2 regions of the Nonomuraea sp. NPDC050540 genome follow, and region 1 is predicted to be linked to the other one. Evidence: predicted binding sites of a transcription regulator. Region 1 holds the regulator's gene; the other holds the start of a gene.
The links. Region 1 encodes HspR, which represses chaperone genes until heat shock. Its sites were predicted from a motif close to ANTTGAGTCNNNNNGACTCAANT; they were not measured.
Positions count from the first base shown of each region.

Region 2: a site for HspR is predicted at 1,422-1,444, ahead of lon (endopeptidase La). Genes of this name have one in related genera too.

Region 1 is NZ_JBITHA010000004.1:433,695-437,102, reverse strand. Features, by position in the region: gene grpE (nucleotide exchange factor GrpE) at 1-611, shown strand, start outside; gene dnaJ (molecular chaperone DnaJ) at 627-1,817, shown strand; gene ACIBI5_RS16600 (heat shock protein transcriptional repressor HspR) at 1,822-2,172, shown strand; gene clpB (ATP-dependent chaperone ClpB) at 2,179-3,408, shown strand, end outside.
Region 2 is NZ_JBITHA010000019.1:30,864-34,271, forward strand. Features, by position in the region: gene ACIBI5_RS43805 (response regulator) at 1-45, opposite strand, end outside; gene ACIBI5_RS43810 (sensor histidine kinase) at 42-1,304, opposite strand; gene lon (endopeptidase La) at 1,458-3,408, shown strand, end outside.

The DNA.
Region 1 (3,408 bases):
TGATCCGCGACAACCGCAAGATCGACCCCGAGACGGGCCAGGCGCGCCAGAGCGCCGGGTCCGACTCCCAGGACGCCGCCGGCGCGGGCACGACCCCCGCGCCCGGCGCGGGCTCCGCCAACGGCGGCGGCGAGTCGAACACCAGCGGCGCACCCGGCTCCGACACCATCCTGCTGGCGGAGCGCACCGCCGATCTCCAGCGGCTCCAGGCGGAGTACACCAACTACCGCCGCCGGGTCGAGCGCGACCGCGTCGCGGTCCGCGAGCAGGCCATGGCCGGGATTCTCGCCGAATTCCTGCCGGTCCTCGACGACATCGGCAGGGCCCGCGACCACGGCGAGCTCACCGGCGGCTTCGCGAAGGTGGCCGAGTCGCTCGAAGCGGCCGTCACCAAGCTGGGGCTCAGCTCGTTCGGGCAGAAGGGCGACCCCTTCGACCCGACCATCCACGAGGCGCTGATGCACAGCTACTCGTCGGAAGTGTCCGAACCCACCGCCATCGAGGTGCTGCAGTCCGGGTACCGCCTCGGAGAGCGGGTGCTGCGCCCGGCGCGAGTGGCCGTGGCGGAGCCGGACGACTCGCCGGCTGACGACGACAACGACGAAAACTAAGACGAAGGGCCATCGATGAGCACCAAGGACTACCTGGAGAAGGACTACTACGCCGTCCTTGGTGTGCCCAAGACCGCCACCGCAGACGAGATCAAGAAGGCTTACCGGAAGCTGGCCCGGCAGTATCACCCCGACACCAACCAGGGTGACTCCGTCAAAGAGGCCAAGTTCAAGGAGATCTCCGAAGCCAACGACATCCTGTCGGACACCAAGCGCCGCAAGGAGTACGACGAGGCCCGGACGCTGTTCGGGTCCGGCGTCGGCGGCCAGCGTCCCGGCGGTGGCGGTTTCCCGTTCGACCTCGGCGACCTGTTCGGCGGCACCGCCGGCCAGCAGAGCGGCGGCAGCGGTGGCGGCGCGGGCGAGCGGCTCGGCGACCTGTTCGGCGGGCTGTTCAACCGGGGTGGCGCCGGCACCGGCCGTACCGGCGGCACGACCAGGCCGCGGCGCGGGCAGGACATCGAGTCCGAGGTCACACTGACCTTCACCGAGGCGGTGGAGGGCAGCACGGTCTCGCTCCGGCTGACCAGTTCGGCCGCGTGCAAGTCGTGCACCGGCACCGGCGCCAAGGCCGGCACCACGCCGCGCGTCTGCCCGACCTGTGAGGGCACCGGCGCGGCCAGCCGCAACCTGGGCAACTTCGCCTTCTCCGAGCCCTGCCGCGACTGCAAGGGCCGTGGTCTGATCGTCGACGACCCCTGCCCCGACTGCGACGGCAGCGGGCGGGCCAAGAGCACCCGCACGATCCAGGCGCGCATCCCCGCAGGAGTGGGCGACGGCCAGCGGGTCAAGCTCAAGGCCAAGGGCGCGCCGGGCGAGAACGGCGGGCCCGCGGGCGACCTCTACATCGTCACCCACGTGAAGCCGCACGCCGTCTTCGGCCGGACCGGCGACAACCTGACCATCACGGTGCCCGTGACCTTCACCGAGGCCGCCCTGGGCGCCGAGATCAAGGTCCCGATCCTCAAGGGCCTGCCGGTCACGCTGCGTATCCCCGCGGGTACTCCCAACGGGCGCACCTTCCGCGTCCGGGGCCGCGGCGTCACCCGCAAGGACGGCACCAAGGGCGACCTGCTCGCCAGCGTCGACGTGCTCGTGCCGGAGACGCTCGATGAGAAGTCGCGCGACCTGCTGACGGAGTTCAGCACGGCCACCGCGGGCGACGACCCGCGCGCCGAACTCATCCAGCGAGCCAGAAGCGAGTAAGCCGATGGACGCCAACTATTTCGACCTGTCCGACGACACCCCCGTCTACGTCATCTCGGTGGCCGCGCAGCTCTCGGGACTGCACCCGCAGACGCTGAGGCAGTACGACCGGCTCGGACTGGTCAGCCCCGGCCGCACGGCCGGACGCGGCCGCCTCTACTCCACGCGCGACATCATCATGCTCCGCGAGGTCCAGCGCCTGTCCCAGGAAGAGGGCATCAACCTCGCCGGGATCAAGCGCATTCTCGAGCTGGAGAACGAGGCCCTGCGGCTGCGTGAGGAGGTTCACCGGCTCAGGGCCGAGATGCAGATGGTGAGGGCGTTGATCCGCTACGAGCTGCCACCGGGGGCGTAAGAACACATGGACTACAAGCTCACCCAGAAGAGCCAGGAGGCGCTGTCGGGGGCCATGCGGCGTGCCGCCGCCGAGGGCAATCCGGAGATCGCCCCGGCCCACCTGCTGACCACGCTGCTGGCCCAGACGGGCGGCACCGCCGTACCTCTGCTGGAGGCCGTCGGAGCCGACTGGAAGGCGATCCGCGCGAAGTCGGAGGAACTGCTCGCGGCGCTGCCGAAGGCGCAGGGCGCCACGGTGTCGGCGCCGTCGAGCTCGCGCCAGCTGCTCACCGTGATCAACACGGCCGCGCAGCGCGCCAAGCGGCTGGAGGACGAGTACGTCTCCACCGAGCACCTGCTCGTCGCGCTCGCCGCCGACGGCGGCCAGGCCGCCGGCCTGCTCAAGGCTCAGGGCGCCACGCCCGAGGCGCTGCTCGACGCCTTCGAGAAGGTACGCGGCAACGCCCGCGTCACCAGCGAGACTCCGGAAGACACCTACAAGGCGCTGGAGAAGTACGGCGTCGACCTGACCGAGCGGGCCCGCAGCGGCAAGCTCGACCCGGTCATCGGCCGCGACTCGGAGATCCGGCGCGTCGTCCAGGTGCTCTCGCGGCGTACCAAGAACAACCCGGTCCTGATCGGCGAGCCCGGCGTGGGCAAAACCGCCGTCGTCGAGGGGCTGGCCCAGCGCATCGTGGCCGGTGACGTGCCCGAGTCGCTGCGCAACAAGAGGCTGATCTCGCTCGACCTGGGCGCGATGGTCGCCGGGGCCAAGTACCGGGGCGAGTTCGAGGAGCGGCTCAAGGCCGTGCTCTCCGAGATCAAGGAGAGCGACGGGCAGGTCATCACCTTCATCGACGAACTCCACACGGTCGTCGGCGCCGGGGCCGCCGAGGGCGCCATGGACGCGGGCAACATGCTCAAGCCGATGCTGGCCCGCGGCGAGCTGCGGATGATCGGCGCGACCACGCTCGACGAGTACCGCGAGCGCATCGAGAAGGACCCGGCGCTGGAGCGGCGTTTCCAGCAGGTCTACGTCGGCGAGCCGACCGTCGAGGACACCATCGCGATCCTGCGCGGCCTGAAGGGCCGCTACGAGGCGCACCACCAGGTCGTGATCGCCGACAGCGCGCTGGTGGCCGCCGCCGCGCTGTCCGACCGCTACATCACCAACCGCTTCCTGCCCGACAAGGCCATCGACCTGGTCGACGAGGCCGCCTCCCGGCTCCGCATGGAGATCGACTCGCGGCCCGTC
Region 2 (3,408 bases), on a different contig from region 1:
GGTGCGCACCATGCCCTGGTCGTCGGCGATCATGACCTTGATCACGCCGCCTCCAGGGGCAGCCGGGCGACGACCTCGAAGCCGTCGGCGATCGGCCCCGCCTCCAGCGTGCCGCCGAGCAGCACCGCCCGTTCCCGCATGCCCACGAGCCCGTGCCCGGCCCCGGCCGAGGATTCGGCGGGCCTGGCGCCGGGGCCGTTGGCGACCCGTACGACCAGTTCGTCCCGCTCCCGCGCGACCTCCAGGGAGACGGTCGCCCCCGGCGCGTGCCGCATGACGTTGCTCAGCGACTCCTGCACGATCCTGTACGCCGACAGTCCCACGGCCTGCGGCACCTCCTCCACCTGCGGCGATCTTCTGAACAGCACGGCCAGCCCGGCCGCCCGCGCGTTGGCCACGAGCGCGTCGATCCGCTCCAGGTCCGGCTGCGGCGTGGTCTCCTTGCGCCCGTCGGCGTCGCGCAGCACGCCGAGCACCTGCCGGAGCTGGGCGATCGCGTCCAGCGACAGCGAGCGGATCACCGCCAGCCCCTCCTCCAACTGCCTGGCGTCCCCGGCCGCCTTGAGCGGCACCGCCTCGGCCTGAATGGCGATCACCGACATGTGGTGCGCGACCACGTCGTGCAGCTCGCGCGCGATGCGCGCCCTTTCCTCCAGAACGGCCTGCGCCCCCTCGGCCACCACCTTGAGCTGCGACTCCTCGGCCAGCCTGGCCGAGGCCCCGCGCCGGGCCCGCACGTTGTAGCCGAGCACCAGCGGCACCGCGAACACGGCCCCGGCCATGGGCAGCACGTTGGTGTTGACCACCCCGACGAAGGCCATCGAGACGACCCAGACGGCGATGGACACGCCCTCGGTGTTGCGTGAGGCCACGGTGTACAGGACCAGCACGTACGTCAGGACCAGAGGCCACGTGTAGGAGATGCCCTGAGGGGGAAACCCGTCGATCGTCCGGTCGACGAACACGTACGCCGGCAGCGTCACCAGCGCCGCCCGCCACGCGCCCAGCGGCCAGCGGTCACGCAGGGCCACGGGCAGGGAGAGCGCCAGGAAGGCCATCTGGAGCACCAGCGGCGAGGGCGCCTCCACCTTCTGCGCGTCCAGCCGGTCCCACAGGTCGGAGCCGGCCACGCCGTACAGGTAGAGGGCGAGGGCCAGCTCGGCCAGCCGTACCCCGTCGAGGGTGGTGAAGGGGGTCAGCCAGCGCGGCGCGGGGACGCGCGTGCGGCGGGTCGCGAAGGGAGGCGGCTCGGCTTTGCCCGTGAACAGTGCGAACTTCAGCGGCCGCACCAGGGCGGATATCACCTGAACGACCCTATGGCCGGTGCCGGGTAGCCGGCGTCACTCTCAAGGGCTACTTACATGATTACGATCGCCGTGAGCGAACATCGGCAAGCTTGGGAACATTCAGAGGCTCCGATGAATTGAGTCGGTATAACTCAACCCTTGGGAGTTCGCATGAGTGAGAAGCTGATCCTCCCGGTGCTGCCGCTGGACGACGAGGTCGTCCTGCCCGGAATGGTGGTGCCGCTCGACCTGTCCGACTCCGAGGTGCGTGCTGCGATAGACGCGGCCCAGGCATCCGGTGGCAACAAGCCACGGGTGCTTCTCGTTCCCCGGATCGACGGCAGATATGGCGCGATCGGTGTGCAGGCCGTGGTGGAGCAGGTCGGACGACTGCCGGGCGGTGAGCCCGCGGCGGTCGTACGCGGCGTGAACCGCGTGCGCGTGGGCACCGGCACCACCGGGCCCGGCGCGGCCCTGTGGGTCGAGGCCGACAGCGTCGACCGCGTGGAGCCCGGCGAGCACGCGCATGAGCTGGCCCGCGAGTACAAGGCGCTGGCCACGACCATCTTGCAGAAGCGCGGCGCGTGGCAGGTGGTCGACCAGGTCAACCAGATCGACGACCCCTCCGTGCTGGCCGACAGCTCCGGCTACACGCCGTGGCTGACCACCGCGCAGAAGGTCGAGCTGCTGGAGGCGCCCGACCCGGCCGACCGGCTGGCGAAGCTGGTCGACTGGTCACGCGAGCACCTCGCCGAGCTCGACGTCGCCGAGACGATCCGCAAGGACGTCCAGGAGGGAATGGAGAAGCAGCAACGCGAGTTCCTGCTCCGCCAGCAGCTCTCCGCCGTCCAGAAGGAGCTCAGGGAGCTCAAGGGCGACTCGGCCGAGAGCGAGGAAGAGGACTACCGCGTCCGCGTCGAGGCCGCCGACCTGCCCGAGAAGGTGCGCGAGGCCGCGCTCAAGGAGGTCGACAAGCTGGAGCGGACCTCCGACCAGTCGCCCGAGACCGGCTGGATCCGCACGTGGCTCGACACCGTCCTCGACATCCCCTGGAACACCAGGACCGACGACACCTACGACATCAACGGCGCCCGTGAGGTGCTGGACTCCGACCACACCGGCCTCGACGACGTCAAGGACCGCATCATCGAGCACCTGGCCGTGCGCAAGCGCCGCCAGGACAAGGGCCTCGGCGTGGTGGGCGGCCGCCGCAGCGGAGCCGTCCTCGCCCTCGCCGGTCCTCCCGGAGTCGGCAAGACCTCGCTCGGCGAGTCCGTCGCGCGCTCGATGGGCCGCAAGTTCGTCCGCGTCGCCCTCGGCGGCGTGCGCGACGAGGCCGAGATCCGCGGCCACCGGCGCACCTACGTGGGCGCGCTGCCCGGCCGCATCGTCCGCGCGATCAGGGAGGCGGGCTCGATGAACCCCGTCGTCCTGCTCGACGAGGTCGACAAGGTCGGCGCCGACTACCGGGGCGACCCGACCGCGGCGCTGCTCGAAGTGCTCGACCCGGCCCAGAACCACACCTTCCGCGACCACTACCTCGAGGTCGAGCTCGACCTGTCGGACGTGCTCTTCCTGGCCACGGCCAACGTCCTGGAGGCCATCCCCGGGCCGCTGCTCGACCGCATGGAGGTCGTCACCCTCGACGGCTACACCGAGGACGAGAAGTTCGCCATCGCCCGCGACCACCTGCTGCCCAAGCAGCTCAAGCAGGCCGGTTTCGAGGCCGCGGAGATCTCCTTCGAGGAGGGCGCGCTGCGCCGCCTGGCCACCGAGTACACCCGCGAGGCGGGCGTGCGCTCCCTGGAGCGCGCGGTCGGCCGGGTGATCCGCAAGATCGCGGCGAAGGACGAGGTCCCCGTCACCGTCAGCGCCGAGGCGCTCGTCGACTACCTCGGCCGCCCGCGGTTCGTGCCCGAGTCGTCGCTGCCGGAGTCCAAGCAGCGCACGTCGGTGCCCGGCGTGGCCACCGGCCTGGCGGTCACCGGAGCGGGCGGCGACGTCCTCTACGTCGAGGCGTCGCTGGCCGACCCCGAGACCGGCGACACCGGGCTCACGCTCACCGGCCAGCTCGGGGACGTGATGAAGGAGTCGGCCCGGATCGCCCTGTCCTACCTCCGCA